Regions from separate parts of the Actinoplanes octamycinicus genome, predicted to be linked through region 1. Evidence: riboswitches for the same ligand, from Rfam matches in the RefSeq annotation. Region 1 holds a riboswitch; the other holds the start of a gene.
The links. Region 1 has a riboswitch for glycine ahead of gcvT (glycine cleavage system aminomethyltransferase GcvT). Riboswitches for the same ligand answer to the same signal wherever they lie in the genome.
Positions count from the first base shown of each region.

Region 1 (9,830 bases):
ACCTCGGCGACGCCGGACACCGTCCGGGCGACGTCGGCGCTGCTGGTCGCGGCCTCGGCGACCGAACGGCTCATCTCGGCGGTGGTGGCGGTCTGCTCCTCCACCGCCGAGGCGATCGTGGTGGTGTAGTCGCCGACCCGCCCGATCACCTCGCTGATCTCGCCGATCGCCTGGCCCGCGGTGCTGCTGGAAGCCTGGATCGCGGCGATCCGGGCGGTGATCTCGTCGGTCGCCTTGGCGGTCTGCTGGGCCAGGTCCTTCACCTCGCCGGCCACCACCGCGAAGCCCTTGCCCAGCTCACCGGCCCGGGCCGCCTCGATGGTCGCGTTCAGCGCCAGCAGGTTGGTCTGCTCCGCGATCGTGGTGATCAGCCGGACCACGTCACCGATCTCGGCGCTGGCCAGGCCCAGCTCGGCCACCTGGGCGGTGGTCCGCTGGGCGACCGAGGTGCCCTGCTGCGACACCTCGGCGGCCTGCGCCGCGCTGGACGCGATCTCGGCGATCGACGCGCTCATCTCCTCGGCCCCGGCCGCGATCGTCTGCACCCCAGTGTTGATCTCCTCGGAGGCGGCCATCGCGGTGTTCGCGCGCTCGGCGGCCTCGGCCGCGCCGGACTGCAACTGCAGGCTGATCGTGGACAGCTCGTCGGACGCCGACGACAGGGTGACCGCGACCTGCCCCATCCGGTCCACGCTCTGCCGGACCGACGCGATCCCGGTGTCCAGCTCGGTGGCCATCCGGCCCAGCTCGTCCCGGCCGGTGACCGCCGCGGCGACGGTCAGGTCCCCGGCCGCGAGGGCTCGGCTGACCCGTCCCACCGCGCTCAGCGTGCCCATGATCCCGCGGATCACCAGCGTCGCGAGAGCCAGCGCGACCGCCACCCCGACCACCAAGACCACGATCATTTGGGTACGGGCGTCGCGGTACGCGGCGGCCGTCTCCGCCCGTTTCTCCTCGGCCACCCGGGTCTCGATCGTGACCAGCTCGTTGAGCGCGGTCTCGGCGGCTGTCAGCGCCGGTCCCGCGGTCGCGTCCCGGACCTTCTCGAACCCGCGCAGGTTGCCGGCCGCGGCCAGCGGCACCAGCTGCTCGTCGCGGGTCTTGCGCAGGTCGGCGAGCGCGGTGCGGAACCGCTCGACGGCCGCCTCCCGCCCGGTCATGTCGGTGGCCGTGTAGTCCCCGAAGGCCCGGTCGGCCTCCGCGTCCGCGTTCGCGATCGTCTGCTTGTCCTTGGCCACCGCGGACGGGTCCTGGCTGACCAGGATATTGATCAGGGCGGCCCAGGACCGCTGCACGCCCTGGCCGGTCGCGCTGAGCTGCGCGATCGGGACCAGGTTCTGGCTGTACAGGTATTCGGCGGCGTCCGCGGTCGCGTTCAACCGGACCAGGCCGAGCACGCCGACCGCCACCGCGGCCAGGGCGGCGGCCGCCACCGCGGTATACAGCTTTACCCGCACCGACAGGTCGTTCAACCAGCCCACCAGGCTCACCCCCACGCTCCCGGCCGGCGGCGGCAACACCGTCGTAACCGCCCGCATCCGGGATCCACTGCCCCTATCGGCAGCTTCGCGGCGACCCTGATCCTCACCGCTCCATCTGCGTAAAGATGGATATTTCGGGTGGCGACCGGCCGTGGTAGCGGCGAGCTTTCGTCGATCTGGCCTGGTTGTGTGCAGTCCGGCCCACCCACCGTCGGGTCCCCGTCCAGTCCCCGCCCTCCCAGGGGGCCTCCCCGAAGACAGTGTGGCGCGGAAGTGGCATCTCGCGGGGTTGGGCTGTGGACAACGCGCTGATGTGGATGACGCGCTCCTGGGCTGCGGACCTCCCGCTGCGAGCGCGGTCGCGCGGTAAGCCGGCTTGCAGGAGCGGGCGGGGTCGTCGGTCGGCGTGCGCGCTGCCGGGCGAAGCGCGGGCTGAGCGGAATGAACCGGAAACGTGGTGGATGGGCGGAATGGACCGGAAACGTAATGGCTGGGCGAATAGACCGGGAACGCGAAGGCTGGTCGGAAATGACAGGGAGGCCCGTTCCAGCGCGCCGGCTGTGTCGGCCGGGTGTGTGGCGCGCCGGAACGGGCGTCGAGGGAGGTCAGCGGGCCGGGGTTGGCGGCTGGCCTCGGGCTGAGCGTCGGGGGAGGTCAGCGGGCCGGGGTTGGCGGCTGGCCTCGGGCTGAGCGTCGAGGGAGGTCAGCGGGCTGGGTTTGCGGCTGACCTCGGGCTGGGCGGGACGGGAGGCCAGCGTGCTGAGGTGGGCGGCTGGCCGGGGCTGGGCGGGGTGGGAGGTCAGCGTGCTGGGGCTGGGCGGGGTGGGCGGCAGCCCATGACCTGGGCGGGTCACCGGCGGGTGGTGGTGCCGTCTTCCTCGCGCGGGCTGGTGACCTGGTGACCCTCCCCGGGCCGGACCTGGTGACCCTCTCCGGGCTGGCGGGGCTCGCGCGGGAGCGCCACCTGGTCGATCGGCGGGGCGCCGTCGATGGCGTCGGCGGCTACCGCGGCGGCTTTCACCTCGGCGGGGAGGTCGAGGCTGTCGCGGAGCATGACCGGGCGCATGGCGATCGCGGCCAGGATGCCGGCCACGCCGATGATGGCGGAGAGCAGGAAGATGTGGCCGGTGGCGTCGCCGTAGGCGGCTCGGATGATGTGCACGATCGGCTCGGGCAGGGCGCTCAGGTTGAGCGTGCTGCCGCCGCTGCTGCCGGAGGCGGGGACGCCGGCCGCGGCCAGGTCGTGGGTGATCTGGTCGGTGACCCGCCGGGCCAGGACGGCGCCGAGGACCGAGACGCCGATGGTGCCGCCGAGCGAGCGGAAGAACGCGACCGTGGAGCTGGCCGCGCCGATGTCCTTGAGTGCCACGGTGTTCTGCACGGCCAGGACCAGGTTCTGCATCGACATGCCGACGCCCGCGCCGACCAGGAACATGCCGACGCCGACGAACCACAGGGCGGTCGCGTGGTCGATGGTGCTGAGCAGCGCGAACCCGGCGACCAGCACGACCGCGCCGGCGATGATGTACGGCTTGATCCGGCCGGTCCTGGTGATCATGCGGCCGCTGATCACCGAGGTGAGCAGCACGCCGGCCATCATCGGGATGGTGAGCAGGCCGGCCTCGGTCGGGCTGTAGCCGCGGCCGATCTGGAAGTACTGCCCGAGGAAGACCGCGCCGCCGAACATCGCCATGCCGACCGCGAGGCTGGCCAGGATGGCGAGGGCGGTGTTGCGCTCCCGGACGATCGGCAGCGGGACGATCGGCTCGGCCGCCTTCGCCTCGACCAGCACGGCGAGGCCGAGCAGCAGGATCGTGCCGCCGACCATGGCGTACGTCTGCCAGGAGAGCCAGGCGAACGTGTCGTCGACGAACGAGATCCAGATCAGCAGCAGGCTGACCCCGGCCGCGATCAGCGTCGCACCCAGGTAGTCGATCTTCACGTTGGCCCGGCGGGCGGTCGGCAGCTTGAGCGTGACCTGCAGCAGGACTAGGGCGATCACGGCGACCGGGACGCCGACGAAGAAGCACCAGCGCCAGCCGAGCCACGAGGTGTCCACGATCAGGCCGCCGAGCAGCGGGCCGCCGACGGTGGCCAGGGCCATCACGCCGCCGAGGTAGCCGTTGTAGCGGCCACGCTCGCGGGGCGGGATCATCGCCGCGATGGCCACCTGGACCAGCGCCTGCAGGCCGCCGACGCCGATGCCCTGGAAGGCCCGGGCGGCGATCAGCTCACCGGCGTTCTGCGCGGCGCCGGCCACCATCGAGCCGATCACGAAGATCACGATGGAGATCTGGATCAGCAGCTTCTTGTTGAACAGGTCGGCGAGCTTGCCCCAGATCGGGGTGGTGGCCGTCGCGGTCAGCAGGGTGGCGGTGACCACCCAGGTGTACTGGGTCTGCGACCCGTCCAGCGCGCCGATGATCTTCGGCAGGGCGGTGGAGACCACCGTGCTGCTGAGCATCGCGACGAAGAGCACCAGCAGCAGGCCGGAGAGTGCCTCCAGGGTCTGCCGATGGGACTTCGCCTCGCTGTCCGCGGCAGCCGCCGGTGTGCTCGGTGCGCTCATGCCGCCCCCTCCGCTTCGCTCCGGCGTCGCCATGAGTTCTGTACTGAGCTGACCGATGCGCTCGCGAGTTCGCTCACTGGCGCGACCTCCGTGGTTTCGTGGGTTCCGAGGGTGGTGGCGAGAGCGGCGATGAACCGGCCGAGCCCCTGGTCGAGGGTGCTGATCTCGTCGGGGCTCCAGCCGTCCATCGCCTGGGCCAGCAACTGGCCGTACCACTGAAACGCCTCGTCGAGCGCGGCCCGCCCGGCCGCCGTGACCACCAGGAACGTCGCGCGCCCGTCGTGCGGGTCGGCCTCCCGGGCCAGCAGGCCCTGGGTGACCAGGGCGGCGACCGCCCGGCTGACGGTGGACGGGTCGAGGCCGGCCTGGGCTGCCAGGTCGCGCGACCGGCAGCCGGTGGGCAGCCGGTCGATCTCGGCGAGCAGTCCGAGCAGGCCGATGGGTATGGCCGGCTGGGCCGCTGACCGGTGCTGCTTGATCAGGCGGATGACCTTCAGCAGATCGTGCAGGCGCAGGCCGATCTCGGGCGGGGCGCCGTACATGGCAGAGACCTCTCGGGGCGGTTCAGTGCTTGCTACAGCCAAGTATCGACAAAGCTTGCCCATTCGGCAAGTTTGCGCAGAGGGAATCTTTAAAGCGGAGGCGGGCGCGGATCCGGGAGGCGCGTAGGAAAGGATCGGAAAGGTTCCACTCCGGCGGCATGATGAGGTCACGTAATGGACGACGAGAGTCCTGGGTCACAGCTGTTGCCGGTGCTGGCCCAGCTGGTCCGGTTCCTGCGTCAGCTGGAGGGGCCGGACAACCCCAGCTCGATCGCGCTCTCGGTGCTGCGCCGGCTCGCCGACGCCGGGCCGGGGCGGGTCACCGACCTGGCCCGGCTGACCCGGGCCTCGCAGCCGGGGATGACCCAGCTGGTCGGCCGGATGGAGAAGTCCGGGCTGGTCCAGCGGGTGCCGGACCCGAACGACGGGCGCGGCGTGCTGGTCGAGGTGACCTCGGCGGGGCGGGAGCTGCTGGCCCGGACCTACGCGAACTACGCGGCGACCCTGGACCGGCTCTTCGACCGGCTGGACCCGGGCGACAGCGAGACGATCCTGCGGGCGCTGCCGGCCCTGGGCCGGTTGGCCGCGGCGGGGGAGAAGGGCGACACGACAGTGGATCTTGATGGTGCCGGCGGGGCCTGATAGCTTCCGAAGCACAAAAGAAGACTTCGCCGCGACACCGCTGCGGGAGAGCACCCACCTGCCGTCACCGGCGGGCGGGTCGCCGAAGGAGCAAATCTCCCTCAAGAATCTCTCAGGCCCACGTACCGCAACGGTCAGGCGACTCTGGAAAGTCAGCTCCCGTGAGCTGCGCCCAAGGTGCAAGCCGCCCCGGCGGTGAACCTCTCAGGCCCCATGACAGAGCGAGGGAGGCCGACTGCCGAGGAGCCTCCCTGTTGCGACGCACCGCGCTTCACCACGTTCATCAGCGCCTCGGCGCCTCGTTCACCGGGTTCGCCGGATGGGAGATGCCACTCCGGTACGGCAGTGACGTCGCCGAGCACCACAGCGTACGGAAATCGGCTGGTCTCTTCGATCTGGGCCACATGGGACAGCTCGAGGTGAGCGGGCCGGAAGCGGCTGCCTTCCTGGATTACGCGCTGGTCGGGCGGCTGTCCGCGGTCGCGGTGGGGCGGGCCAAGTACACGATGCTCTGCCACACCAACGGCGGCGTGCTCGACGACCTGGTCGTCTACCGGCTGGCCGAGCGGCGCTTCCTGGTGGTGGCGAACGCCGCCAACGCGCCGATCGTGCTCGCCATGCTCGGCGAGTACTCCGGCGGCTTCGCGGTGACCATCACCGAGACCGACCGGGCGCTGATCGCGGTGCAGGGGCCTGCGGCGGTCACGATCGTCGGCGAGCACCCGGACCTGAAGTACTACGGGATCAAGCCGGAGCGACTGGCCGGCCGGGACGTGCTGCTGGCCCGGACCGGGTACACCGGCGAGGACGGCTTCGAGATCTACTGCGACAACGCGGACGCCGAGGCGATCTGGGAGTGGGCCGCGGCCGCCGGGGCCCAGCCCGCCGGGCTGGCCTGCCGGGACACGCTGCGGCTGGAGGCCGGCATGCCGCTTTACGGGCACGAGCTGACGGTACGCACCACGCCCTTCCACGCCGGGCTGGGCCGGGTGGTCGCGCTGGACAAGTCGGACTTCGTGGGTGCCGCGGCGTTGCGCACGGTCGCACCCGAAACCGAGCTGGTCGGGCTGGTCACCAAGGGCCGCCGCTCGCCGCGGGCCGGGCACGCCGTGCTGGACGCGACCACCGGGGCCCAGGTGGGCGAGGTGACCAGCGGCGTGCCGTCGCCGACGCTCGGCCACCCGATCGCGCTGGCCTACGTCGCGAAGGACGCCGACCGGGCCGCCCTGGTCGTCGACGTGCGCGGCACGCACGAGCCGGCCGAGGTCGTCAAGCTGCCCTTCTACAAGCGATAGCGAGGCCGGACCATGCGTTTCACCAAGGACCACGAATGGCTGACCGAGGACGAGGTCGCCACGGTCGGGATCACCTCGTTCGCCGCGGACGCGCTCGGCGACGTCGTCTTCGTCGAGCTGCCCGAGGTCGGCACGGTGGTCAGCGCCGGCGACCCGGCCGGCGAGATCGAGTCGACCAAGTCGGTGAGCGAGGTGTACGCGCCCGCCGACGGCGAGATCGTCGAGGTCAACCAGGCGGTCGTGGACGACCCGGCGCTGATCAACTCCGATCCGTACGGCAAGGGGTGGCTCTATCGCCTGCGGGTCAGCGGGACGCCGGTGACGCTCTCCGACGCCGAGTACGAGGCGCTGGTGGCCGGGGAGGCGTCGTGATGCCTCAGTTCGCCGGGTTGCGCGCCGATGGGCGGGGTCATGGCCGTCTCCGTCTTTGACCTGTTCTCGATCGGGATCGGGCCGTCCAGCTCGCACACGGTCGGCCCGATGCGGGCCGCCCGGATGTTCACCGAGCACCTCGACGCCCGGGTGGCGGGGGTGCGGGCCGAGCTGTTCGGGTCGCTGGGCGCCACCGGGCACGGGCACGGGACGCCGCGGGCGGTGCTGCTCGGGCTGATGGGGCATGACCCGGAGACGGTGGACACCGCTCTGGAGCCGCCGTCGGACGGCCGGATCGGGTCGCTCGAGGTCGACCTGGTGCTGCACCGGCGGCGGGCGCTGCCGGAGCACCCCAACGGGATGATCTTCACGGCGCTCGACGCCGGCGGCACCGAGCTGTTCAGCAAGAAGTACTTTTCGGTCGGCGGCGGATTCGTCGTGTCCTCGATGATGAACCCGGTCAAGACCGAGGTGCGGTATCCGTTCGCCTCCGGAGCGGAGCTGCTCGACCTGACCCGCACCACCGGACTCTCGATCTCGCGGATCATGCTGGCCAACGAGGGCGCCTGGCGCTCCCCCGACGAGGTGCACGACGGGCTGCTCGGCATCTGGAAGGTGATGCACGAGTGCGTCACCGCGGGCCTGGACGCCGAGGGGGTGCTGCCCGGCGGCCTCAAGGTGCGGCGCCGGGCCGCGGCGACCGCGCGCCAGCTGCGCGCCGCCGGGAACCCCGAGGTGCACGCGATGGAGTGGCTCACCGCGTACGCGATGGCGGTCAACGAGGAGAACGCGGCCGGCGGGCGCGTGGTGACCGCGCCCACCAACGGCGCCGCGGGGATCATCCCGGCGGTGCTCAGCTACTACCTGGCCTTCGTGCCCGGCGCCTCGCCGGAGGGCGTGGTCCGGTTCCTGCTCACGGCCGGCGCGATCGGGCTGCTGTTCAAGGAGAACGGGTCGATCTCCGGTGCCGAGGTCGGTTGTCAGGGCGAGGTCGGCTCGGCGTGCGCGATGGCGGCGGCCGGCCTGGCCGAGGTGCTCGGCGGGACGCCGGAGCAGGTGGAGAACGCCGCCGAGATCGGCATGGAGCACAACCTCGGGCTGACCTGCGATCCGGTCGGCGGGCTGGTGCAGATCCCGTGCATCGAGCGGAACGGGATGGCGGCGGTCAAGGCGGTCACCGCGGCCCGGATGGCGCTGCGCGGCGACGGGAAGCACCACGTCTCGCTGGACAAGGTGATCAAGACGATGAAGGAGACCGGCGCCGACATGAAGATCAAGTACAAGGAGACGTCGCGCGGGGGCCTCGCGGTCAACGTCATCGAGTGCTGACGCGCTGCCTCCTCGCCCAGACCACGAAGACGGCGCAGGCGACCAGCAGGCCGGCGGCGATGATGCCCCACGCCCACCGGGCGAACGACTCGTCGGCGGCGAAGGCGCGGACGCCGGCCAGGACGGCGAGCGCCAGCGGGCCCAGGCCGAACCACTCGGAGTGCTCGGAGAAGGTCAGGTTCTTCAGCTCCTGGCGCATGCGTCCACTGTAGGCGACCCGGCCGACCCCGGTCCGGCAGCGTGCCGGACCGGGGCATGGTGCGGTCAGGCCCGGGTGCAGGCGGTGCCGTTGAGGGTGAACGCGGACGGGGCGGCGAACGAGCCGCTGTAGGTGCCCTGGAAGCCGAACGACGTGCTGCCGCCGGCCGGGAGGCTGCCGTTGTGGCTGACGTTGCGGGCGGTGATCGCGCCGGAGGTGCCGCTCAGCGTGGCGTTCCAGGAGCCGGTGATCGACTGGCCGCCGGGCAGCGTGAAGCCCAGGGTCCAGCCGTTGATCGCGCTGCCGCCGGTGTTGGCCACCTTGACGTCGGCGGTGAAGCCGGTGTTCCAGACGTTGGTGGCGTAGGTGACCCGGCACGCGGTGCCGGTGCCGGGCGTCGGGGACGACGGGTTGGACGGGTTGGACGGGGTGCCGCCGCCGTTGACCGACGCGGAGAAGCTGGTGACGGCCAGGCCGGTGCCGCCGATCCACGGCTCGAACCCGGCCTGGATGCTGGTCAGGTACCACGAGTTGGTGACCGAGCTGCGCGTCTTGGTGTCGTTGATGAAGTCCAGGACGCTGAAGCTCCAGCTGGTGATCGGGGACGGCGCGACGTACGAGACGACGGCGTTGGAGCCGTTGCTGCCGGTCCACACTTCCCAGGTGCGGCCGCCGATGGTGGCGGTGGCGGTCCGCGAGCCGATCGGCTGGATCGAGCCCTGCCGGTTGAACCAGATCATGATCTCCTGGGCGTTCACCCCGTCCTTCTTCGGCGACGGGTCGAGCCAGATGTCGTAGGCCGCGTCGTAGGTGGCGCCGGAGACGTAGTTGTAGCTGATGCTGCTGGTCGCGCTGCTGATCTGGCTGACCTGGATCGGCAGGTTGGTGCCCGGCGAGCAGTTGGTGTAGTGGCAGCCGTAGTAGACCGCAGGGTAGGACACCGGGGCGCCGCTGGTGCTGCCGACGCCCTGCTGGCTGGTGATGGCGAAGCCGGTGCTGGTGACGTTGATGCACTGCTGGGCGCTGGTGCCCCAGCGGTTGTTCATCACCACGTAGCGGCCGCCGATGGTGGTCGAGCCGTACTGCTCGCAGATCTGGGTGTCGGCCTGGGCCGGACCGGCGGCGATGACTCCGACGGTCGCGGCGGTGGCCAGCAGGGCGGCCGCGATCAGGCCGCGCAGGGAACGGGACATGGGGGAACTCCTTCGTGAGCGAGCGAAGGTGGGAGCGCTCCCGGCGGACGTTACAACACATTGACAGACTTCGAAAGTTGAGGTTTCCGGTCCGCGGCGCTCCGGGCGCCGCGGACCGGGTCGGATCCGGTCCTCATGGTGGTGAGCTGCGGCTCGGCGGGTGCGGCGGCGGCCAGGTGCGCGGCGAGACTTTCGCCCTCCACGTCCA
Region 1 covers NZ_JACHNB010000001.1:7,879,722-7,889,551, reverse strand. Annotated here, with positions in the region: gene BJY16_RS35645 (methyl-accepting chemotaxis protein) at 1-1,481, opposite strand, end outside; gene BJY16_RS35640 (MDR family MFS transporter) at 2,332-4,050, opposite strand; gene BJY16_RS35635 (MarR family winged helix-turn-helix transcriptional regulator) at 4,047-4,592, opposite strand; gene BJY16_RS35630 (MarR family winged helix-turn-helix transcriptional regulator) at 4,767-5,234, shown strand; glycine riboswitch at 5,268-5,372, shown strand; glycine riboswitch at 5,377-5,456, shown strand; gene gcvT (glycine cleavage system aminomethyltransferase GcvT) at 5,489-6,529, shown strand; gene gcvH (glycine cleavage system protein GcvH) at 6,542-6,901, shown strand; gene BJY16_RS35615 (L-serine ammonia-lyase) at 6,941-8,230, shown strand; gene BJY16_RS35610 (hypothetical protein) at 8,217-8,429, opposite strand; gene BJY16_RS35605 (glycoside hydrolase family 12 protein) at 8,495-9,622, opposite strand.

Region 2 (9,830 bases), 170 kb from region 1:
TTGAACCCATCGACGCGCGTCCGCTGCCCATCGACGCGCCGGAGCGGGTGTCGCGTTGCCGACCTTGATCGGAAACGGTTAGGCCTCCACCTTGAGGATGACCGCTTCGCCGTTGGTGGCCGCCGCTCTGAATAGGGCGGCGACCGCCTCGGTGGTCTCGACCACCTCGGCGGCCGTCTCCGGCTCGTAGGGCCGCTGATAGCCGAGCTCCGCGAACCGGGCGGCCAGAGCTGCGGCGTGCTGCCGGGCCCAGGCGCCGGGCTGCGCGGTCGCGAGGAACTCGGCGATCGTCCGCACGTCCGCGGCCGGCAGGTAGCCGGTCATGGCGTTGTCGTCCCAGTTGTCCGGGACGATGACGAAGTGCTCGACGGCCCGCCGGGAGGCGTCGCTGGTCACGCCGCAGCCCAGCAGCGCGCCGACCATGGCTCCGGTGTCCTCGGCGCCGACCAGTCGTTGCTCGCGCACCTGCGCGGCGAACTCGTCGTCGAACCAGCCGGGCACGAGGCCGGCGAGGTCCCAGGGCGAGAGGTCGGCGATCCTCGCCTCGGGGACACGTTTCCAGAAGTAGTCGATGCTCATGTGACCTGTCCGTTGCTGTGGATCTTGAAGTGGGGGAGATTAGCGTCGTGGCGATCGGACGTCTACACCACCTGATCCTCGACGGCCCGGACCCCCTGGGGCTGGCGCGGTTCTGGAGTGCGGTGCTCGGGGAGCCGGTCACCTACGACGACGGGGACTTCGTGGTGGTCGCGAAGGACACCACGACGTCCGGGATGGCGTTCCAGCGGGCGCCCGATCAGCGGGCGGCGACCTGGCCGGATCCGGCGGTGCCGCAGCAGATGCACGTCGACGTGATGGTCGACGACCTGGCGGAGGCGGCCGCGGCGGTGCTGGCGCTCGGGGCGGTGCGGCTGGCCGGGGAGAACGTCTTCGCCGATCCGGCTGGGCACCCGTTTTGCCTGATCAGGCGGCCGGGATGGGCGCCGCCGGTGGGGTGAGGTGTGGTGGCCGGGCGGCTCCGGGCGTACCGAAAATCGGGTTTGATCTCGGGCTAGTGATGCGGGCCCAGGTGGGAGCGCTCGCCCTCCTGGTCGAGGATGCAGAGCACCTCGGCCGGGCCGCCGGTCGAGCCGAAGGCGTGCGGCACCATCGTGGAGAACTCGGCGGCCTCCCCGGCCCGGACCACGATGGTGCGCTCGGCCAGGCGCAGCACGATCGTGCCGGAGAGCACCACGAACCAGTCGCGACCGGGGTGGACCCGCAGGTCGGCGGGGACCGGGCGGTCGACGCGCAGCTTGGCGACGGTCATCCCGGCCGGGGCGCTGTCCCGGGTGAGCAGCCAGGTGGTCATGCCGCGCTGCTCGTCGTGGTGCGGGCGAATCACCACGTCCTCGTCGCGGCCGGACTCGACGAGCTGGTCGAGCGTGGTGTTGAGGGCGCGGGCGATGGCGGCCAGCTGGTCGAGGGCGATCCGGCGGTGGCCGGTCTCGATCCGGCTCAGCGTGGACGGGGTGAGGTAGGCGCGGGAGGCCAGCTCGTCGAGGGACCAGCCGCGGGCGACCCGGAGGCTGCGGATGCGCTGGCGGACGAGGGCGTCCAATTCTCCGTCTTGCGTCATACGCAAGATGCTATGCCGGTGGCGCAAGGCGACGCTACCGTCGTGGGCATGGCACACGAACACGGTCACGGCCAGCACGGTCACGGCCAGCACGGTCACGGACAGCACGGTCACGGACAGCACGGTCACGGACAGCACGGTCACGGCGAGCACGGACACGGACACGGCGATCACGGCCATGGGCAGATGGCGGAGATGCTCGATCTCGACGCCGAGGTGCTGGCCGACTACTACCGCGAGGTGATCGGCTGGGCCGGCCAGCTCGTCCCGGCCGATGCCCGGATCGTCGACCTCGGCGCGGGCACCGGCACCGGGACGATCGCCCTTGCCCGGCAGCTGCCGGGCGCCACGCTCACCGCTGTCGACGTCGACGAGCAGATGCAGGCCCGGCTGCGCGAGCGGGCCGGCGAGGCGGGTTTCGGCGACCGGATCCGCACGGTGCGGGCCGACCTCGACGGTGACTGGCCGGAGCTGGGCCCGGCCGACCTGGTGTGGGCGTCGGCGTCCCTGCACCACCTGGCCGATCCGGCACGCACGCTCGGGCAGGTCCGCGAGGTCCTCCGGCCCGGCGGTGTCTTCATGATCGCCGAGTTGGAGGGGTTCCCGCGTTTCCTGACCGACCCGGCCGGGGCGGCGCTGGAGGAGCGCTGCCAGGCCGAGCTGGGCCGGTTGCGGCTGGAGGCCGGCATGCACATGGGCCTGGACTGGGGCGCCCAGCTCAAGGGGGCGGGCTTCGACCTGGTCGGTGAGCGCAGTTTCGTCATCGAGCTGCCGGCCCCGCTGTCCGCGACGGCGAGGCGGTATGCGCAGGTCGTTCTGGACCGCACCCGCGAGCGCCTCGCGGACCGCTTGAGCGCGGCGGACGTGGCCGCCCTCGGCGCGATCGTGGCGGACCTACCCGGCCGGGACGACCTGGTGGTCCGGGCCACCCGCGACGTCTGGATCGGCCGCCGACCCTGACCGGGGATAGAGCCGGGCCATCGCCCGGATCGTCGCGGCCATGTGGGCGACCAGCGCGGGCGGTTCGAGGACCCGCACGTCGGCGCCGAGCCGAAGCAGGCTCGCGGCCGCGTGCGGGACGCTCTCCAGCGGGATCGTCGCCTGCCGCCAGCCGTCCGGCCCGGGATCGGCCAGGGTGCCCCGCGCCGTCCGGGCGGCCCGGGGCCCGAGCAGGTCGGGCAGGTCGGCGACGCCCCGCGGGCTGAGAGTGACGACGGCGACCTGGTCGGTGTCGGACTGCTCGAAGCGTGCCACGTGGTGCTGCCAGAACTCGGCGAGGTCGAAGCCGTCCGGCCGGGTGAACCGGTCCGGCAGCAGCCGCAGGCCGGTGATCGCCGAGACGCGGTAGGTGCGGGGCCGTTCGTCGCCGACCGCGATCAGATACCAGACTCCGGCCTTGAGGACGAGGCCGAGCGGCTGGAGCCGGCGGGTCACCTCGCCCGGCTCGGGCGACCACCGCCGGTACCGCACCTCGATCGCCTGGTCCTGCCAGAGCGCCTCAGCGACGGCGAGCAGGTGCGGCACCCGGCCCGGTTCCCGGTACCACCCGGGGGCGTCCAGGTGGAACCGCTGCCGGATCCGGATCGACGCGTCCCGGTACGGCGTCGGCAGCGCCGCCATCAGCTTCAGCTCCGCCGCGGCCACCTGCGCCCCGAGCCCCAGCTCGGCGGCCGGCTGCGGCATCCCGGTGAGGAACAGCGACTCGGCCTCCTCCGCGGTCAGCCCGGTCAGCCGGGTGCGGTAGCCGTCCATCAGCTGGTAGCCGCCGGTCGGGCCGTGCTCGGCGTAGACCGGCACCCCGGCGGCGACCAGCGCCTCGACATCGCGGTAGATGGTCCGCGCGGTCACGTCCAGCTCGGCGGCGAGCTGGGTGGCGCTCATCCGTCCCCGGTTCTGCAGCAGGAGCAGCAGGGAGAGCAGTCGGCTGGCACGCATCCGCGGATTCTCCCAGGCCCCTGACAGAAGCTGTCAGGGGTAACGTCCCATGATCATCGCCATGAACGACTTCGACTTCCTGATCGGCTCCTGGACCGTGCTCAACCGGCGGCTCACCACCCTCTTCAGCGGCAGCGACGACTGGGTCACCTTCCCCGGCACGTCGACCGGCCAGCAGATCTTCGGCGGCGGCGGCAACATCGACGAGATCGTCTTCCCGACGCTGGGCAGCAGCGGGTTCACCCTGCGGCTGTTCGACGTCGAGCGCGAGGAGTGGTCGCTGTACTGGTCCAGCAGCCGCACCGGCCGCCAGTACCCGCCGGTGACCGGACGGTTCGCCGGCGGCCGCGGCGACTTCTACGGCGACGACACCCACGAGGGCAAGCCGATCAAGGCGCACTTCATCTGGTCGGACATCACCCCGACGTCGGCCCGCTGGGAGCAGGAGTTCTCCGCCGACGGCGGTCAGACCTGGGAGTCCAATTGGGTCATGGAGTTCACTCGCGTGTGAGGGGCTGTGCCAGGATCGCGCGGTGGAGCTGCCCGACTTCCCGTACCACCCGGATCCGATCGCGACCGGCGCCATCCGGCCCGAGCCGGTTCTCTGCGCCTGCTGTGGGCGGGAGCGCCCGATGACCTACGTCGGGCCGGTCTACGCCGTCGCCGATCTACGCCGCCGGCTGTGCCCATGGTGCATAGCCGACGGCAGTGCGGCGGCGAAGTTCGACGCGCAGTTCACCGACGCGGTGGGGGACCTGCCGGACGCGGTCATCCGGCGCACGCCGGGCTTCTCCGGCTGGCAGCAGGAGACCTGGTTGGCGCACTGCGGGGACGGCGCCGCGTTTCTGGGCGAGGTGGGCGCCCGGGAGATCGAGGCGCTGCCGGACGCCCGGGAGTCGCTGGTCGAGCATCTCGGGGACGAGACCCTTCTCGCCTATCTCGTCCCCGACGGCGCCATCTCGGCGTTCCTGTTCCGGTGCCGGCGCTGCCGGGCGCACCTCGCCTACGCCGACTTCTCCTGAGTCGCCAGGCGGGTGCGGACGACCAGGTCGTGCAAGGCGTCGACGGCCTCCCAGGACGGCTTGCCGGGCAGCGGCGAGCTGTCCCGGGCGGCCTCCAGCTCGGCGCGCAGCCGCGGGATGTCGGCGGTCAGCCGGTCCGCCGCGCCCGGCGGGAACGGGCCGTGCTCGGCCTCCCGCTTCGCGGTGATCAGGTCCGGCACGTAGTCGATGCCGGCGCCCAGGATCCGCAGGTCGGTCTCCAGCCGCCCGGTGCGCATCAGGTGGATGCCGGTGAGCAGCACCCGCAGCGTGTAGAGGGCCGGCTTGAGCTCGCCGTTCTTGGCGTAGAGCTTCTCCTGGCTGTGCGAGAAGCCCAGGTAGTGATAGGCGTGGTTGCGGGTGATCAGCCCGGGGGCCAGCGCGACCAGCTCGGCGTGCAGCGGCGAGGTGAGCACCACCAGCGGCGACAGCAGCTGCTCCAGGACGTAGCCGTTGCGGCTCGTCAGCAGCTTGGCGAACTTCAGCAGGTCGTGCGAGACCACGTCCAGCTCGACACCGTCCCGGACGCCGCCGCGCTGCAGCGTGTCCGGGCCGGTGCGCAGCCCGACCACCTCGGCCGCCGGCAGCACGTGCGCGCCGCGCAGGTCGAGGTCGGAGTCGACCGAGGCGAACCCGTACAGGTGCGCCCCGCTCACCGTGCAGAAGATCAGGGGATAGGGCAGCTGCCGGGCCGCGTCCGCCGCCCACTCCGGCACTTCGGTGGTCATCTCAACCCCTCTTCCCGTACGCCAGGAGCCCGCGTTCCCGGATCCCTCGCAGCAGCTCGTCGACCCGGCCCCGGTCCGGACGCTCCGGCAGTGTCGTGGCCGCCGCGGCCTCGTCCAGCTCCCCGAGCAGCGTCGCGGCCCAGGCCGTCACGTCCTCCCACGGCACCAGCCCCTGCTTGATCGCGAGCAGCCGGTCCCGCAGGTGCCGCACGTCGACCAGCACCTCCCCGGTACGCAGCACGTGCGCCCCGGCCATCAGCAGCCGGATCATGTGCATCGCCTGCTTGTGGTTGGTCTCCCCGGTCCGCGCCCGGCGCGCCGCGACCCGGTCGAGCTGGTCCCGCGCGTAGTTGCCGTAGGTCTCGGCGACCCGCCGGGACAGGAACGCGGTCCGGACGCCGCGCAGTTCCTCGCCGTCCGGCGTGATCCGCTCGACGATCGGCGACCAGAGCACTTCGAGCACCGTCGGGTTGGCCTGCAGGGCGAGCGTGCAGAACCGCTCGACCTCCCAGGAGAACTGCTCCTCGGCCGGCCCGTCGAGGTGCGTCGGCGGCTTGTCCAGCCGCCAGAAGTCCCGGGTCGGCGCGGCGTAGACGCCGCGCCGGTCGTGGTCGCTGTCCGGCCCGTCCAGGCCGTAGGCCCGGGACCCGACCACCACGCCCAGGATCGTGTGCTTCTCGACCAGCCCGCTCATGCCCGCGAACGGTAGTCATCCCGGTCGCGGGCACGCACCGGATTTAGCTCAGAGGTCGAGCACGGTGCCGTCGATGGCGTCCAGCTCGTCCTGGGTCAGCGACAGGTTGTCCAGGGCGGCGATGTTGTTCTCCAGCTGCTGGACGCTGGACGCGCCGATGATCAGGCTGGTCATCCGCGGGTCGCGCAGCGCCCAGGCGAGGGCCAGCTGGGCCAGGGACTGCCCGCGCGACTTGGCGATGTCGTTGAGCGCGTGCAGCCGGCCGAGCGTCTTGGCGTCCAGGGCCTCCTCGTTGAGGAAGACGCTGGTCCGGATCCGCGAGTCGTCCGGGATGCCGTTGAGGTACCGGTCGGTGAGCAGGCCCTGCTGCAGCGGGCTGAACGCGATGCAGCCCGCGCCGGCCTCCTCCAGGGTGTCGAGCAGGTTGTCGTGCTCGATCCAGCGGTTCAGGATCGAGTACGACGGCTGGTGGATCAGCAGCGGCGTGCCCAGCTCGCGCAGGATCGCGGCGGCCTGCGCGGTCTGCTCCGACTTGTAGTTGCTCAGGCCGACGTAGAGCGCTTTCCCGGACCGCACGAGGTGGTCCAGCGCGCCCATCGTCTCCTCGAGCGGGGTGTCCGGGTCGGGCCGGTGGTGGTAGAAGATGTCGACGTAGTCGACGCCGAGCCGCTTCAGCGACTGGTCCAGCGAGCTGACCAGGTATTTCCGCGAGCCGAAGTCGCCGTAGGGGCCGTCCCACATGGTGTAGCCGGCCTTGCTGGAGATGATCAGCTCGTCGCGGTGGTGCTTCAGGTCACCGGCCAGGATCCGCCCGAAGTTGGTCTCCGCGCTGCCGGGCGGCGGCCCGTAGTTGTTGGCCAGGTCGAAGTGGGTGACCCCGAGGTCGAAGGCGCGGCGGACGATGTCGCGCTGGCGGTCGGCGGGCCGGGTGTCGCCGAAGTTGTGCCACAGGCCCAGCGAGATGGCGGGCAGCTGGAGCCCGCTGCGCCCGGCGCGGCGGTAGGTCATGGACTCGTAACGATCATGAGCAGCGGAATACGTCACACGCCCAGCCTAGGCATTCCGATCATGACCGGTCGCACTGGTAGGTTGGGTGCCAGCCGCGCGGGAGAGACCTGCACATCCAGGCGCCGAAGGGGCAACTCCTCCCCGGAATCTCTACAGGCAAACGGACCGCGCGGGCAGGCGACTCTGAAGTGCCCCGATGTGGGTATGACAGAGGGGGAGGGCGTTGTCAGCCTTCTCGAACCTGGGAGTCGCCCATGACCTCGTCATTCACCCACCGCCACATCGGCCCGCAGGCCGATGAGCAGGCGGAGATGCTCAAGGCGGTCGGGTACGAGTCGCTCGATCAGCTGATGGACGCCGCGATCCCGGAGTCGATCCGGTTCCACGGCTCCCTCGACCTGCCGGCCGGCATCGGCGAGGAGGAGACGATCGCCGAGCTGCGCGCCATCGCGGCGCGCAACACCCTGGTCACCCCGATGATCGGTCTCGGCTACTACGGCACCCACACGCCCGCGGTGATCAAGCGGAACGTGCTGGAGAACCCGGCGTGGTACACGGCCTACACGCCGTACCAGCCGGAGATCAGCCAGGGCCGCCTGGAGGCCCTGCTGAACTTCCAGACCATGGTGACCGACCTCACCGGGCTCACCACGGCGAACGCGTCGATGCTCGACGAGGCCACCGCGGTCGCGGAGGCCATGACGCTCGCGCGCCGCGCGTCCAAGGTCAAGAGTTCGGTGTACGCGGTGGACGCCGACACCTTCCCGCAGACTCTGGCCGTGCTGCGCACCCGGGCCGAACCGCTGGGCATCGAGGTCAAGCTGGTCGACCTGGACCGCGACGAGGAGCTGCCCGAGGAGTTCTTCGGCCTGCACCTGCAGTACCCGGGCGCGTCCGGCGCGGTCCGCGACCACGCCGCCCTGGTCGAGGCCGCGCACGCCAAGGGTGCCCTGGTCACGGTCGCCGCCGACCTGCTGGCGCTGACGCTGCTGCGGGCGCCGGGCGAGATCGGGGCGGACATCGCGGCCGGTACGACGCAGCGCTTCGGCGTACCTCTCGGTTTCGGTGGCCCGCACGCCGGCTACCTGGCGGTGCGCAGCGGTCTGGAGCGCAGCCTGCCCGGCCGCCTGGTCGGGGTGTCCAAGGACGCCGACGGCGCGCCCGCCTACCGGCTCGCGCTGCAGACCCGCGAGCAGCACATCCGCCGGGAGAAGGCGACCAGCAACATCTGCACCGCGCAGGTCCTGCTGGCCGTGATGGCCAGCATGTACGCGGTCTACCACGGCCCGGCCGGCCTGCGCGCCATCGCCAAGCGGACGCACGACCACGCGTTGACCCTGGCCGGCAGCCTCACCGCGGCCGGCGTCGAGGTCGCCCACCAGGCGTTCTTCGACACCGTCACGGCCGTCGTGCCGGGCCGCGCCGAGCAGATCGTGGCGGCCGCCGCGGCGAACGGCGTGGACCTGCGCCTGGTCGACGCCGACCGGGTGTCGATCTCCACCGACGAGACCACCACGGCGGCGCACGTCGAGACCGTCCTGGCGGCGTTCGGGGCCACCGTCGCCGAGCCGGCCACCTGCGGCGCCAAGCCGCTCGCCCGGACCAGCGACTACCTGCACCACCCGGTGTTCAACACCCACCACTCCGAGACGAGCATGCTGCGCTACCTGCGCAAGCTCTCCGACCGGGACTACGCCCTGGACCGCGGCATGATCCCGCTGGGCTCGTGCACGATGAAGCTGAACGCCACCACCGAGATGGAGGCGGTCACCTGGCCGGAGTTCGCGAACATCCACCCGTTCGCCCCGGCGTCGCAGACCGAGGGGTACGAGCACCTGGTCGCCCAGCTGGAGGGCTGGCTCGCCGAGATCACCGGGTACGACGCGGTCAGCGTCCAGCCGAACGCCGGCTCCCAGGGCGAGCTGGCCGGCCTGCTCGCGATCCGCAGCTACCACCGCGCGCGCGGGGACGTGCACCGCGACGTCTGCCTGATCCCGTCGTCGGCGCACGGCACGAACGCGGCCAGCGCCGTCATGGCCGGGATGCGGGTCGTCGTGGTCGCCTGCGACGAGAACGGCAACGTCGACCTGACCGACCTGGCCGCCAAGATCGAGAAGCACCGGGACGCGCTGGCCGCGATCATGGTGACCTACCCGTCCACCCACGGCGTCTACGAGACCGGCATCGCCGAGCTGTGCGAGCGGGTCCACGAGGCCGGCGGCCAGGTCTACGTCGACGGGGCGAACCTGAACGCCCTGGTCGGTTTCGCCAAGCCGGGCAAGTTCGGCGCGGACGTCTCGCACCTGAACCTGCACAAGACGTTCTGCATCCCGCACGGCGGCGGTGGCCCCGGCGTCGGCCCGGTCGCGGTCCGCGCCCACCTCGCCGACTTCCTGCCCGGCAACCCCCTGGAGGCCGGCGACCACCACGCCGTCTCGGCCGCCGCGCACGGCTCGGCCGGCATCCTGCCGATCTCCTGGGCGTACGTGCGGATGATGGGCCCGGACGGGCTGGCCCACGCCACCGCCACCGCGGTGCTCGCCGCCAACTACGTGGCCGCCCGGCTGCGCGAGCACTACCCGGTGCTCTACGCGGGCGAGCACGGCCTGGTGGCGCACGAGTGCATCCTGGATCTGCGGCCGATCACCAAGGCCACCGGCGTCTCCGTGGACGACGTGGCGAAACGGCTGATCGACTACGGCTTCCACGCGCCGACCATGTCGTTCCCGGTGGCGGGCACCCTGATGGTGGAGCCGACCGAGAGCGAGGACCTCGCCGAGCTGGACCGGTTCTGCGACGCGATGATC
Region 2 covers NZ_JACHNB010000001.1:7,708,488-7,718,317, reverse strand. Annotated here, with positions in the region: gene BJY16_RS34870 (hypothetical protein) at 79-579, opposite strand; gene BJY16_RS34865 (VOC family protein) at 627-998, shown strand; gene BJY16_RS34860 (helix-turn-helix domain-containing protein) at 1,052-1,618, opposite strand; gene BJY16_RS34855 (class I SAM-dependent methyltransferase) at 1,814-2,578, shown strand; gene BJY16_RS34850 (helix-turn-helix transcriptional regulator) at 2,513-3,553, opposite strand; gene BJY16_RS34845 (hypothetical protein) at 3,615-4,064, shown strand; gene BJY16_RS34840 (CbrC family protein) at 4,087-4,575, shown strand; gene BJY16_RS34835 (nucleotidyltransferase domain-containing protein) at 4,557-5,321, opposite strand; gene BJY16_RS34830 (nucleotidyltransferase domain-containing protein) at 5,323-6,015, opposite strand; gene mgrA (L-glyceraldehyde 3-phosphate reductase) at 6,064-7,059, opposite strand; glycine riboswitch at 7,111-7,201, shown strand; gene gcvP (aminomethyl-transferring glycine dehydrogenase) at 7,278-9,830, shown strand, end outside.
Region 2: it holds a riboswitch for glycine, as region 1 does, so the genes downstream of both, gcvP (aminomethyl-transferring glycine dehydrogenase) here and gcvT (glycine cleavage system aminomethyltransferase GcvT) in region 1, are expected to answer to the same signal.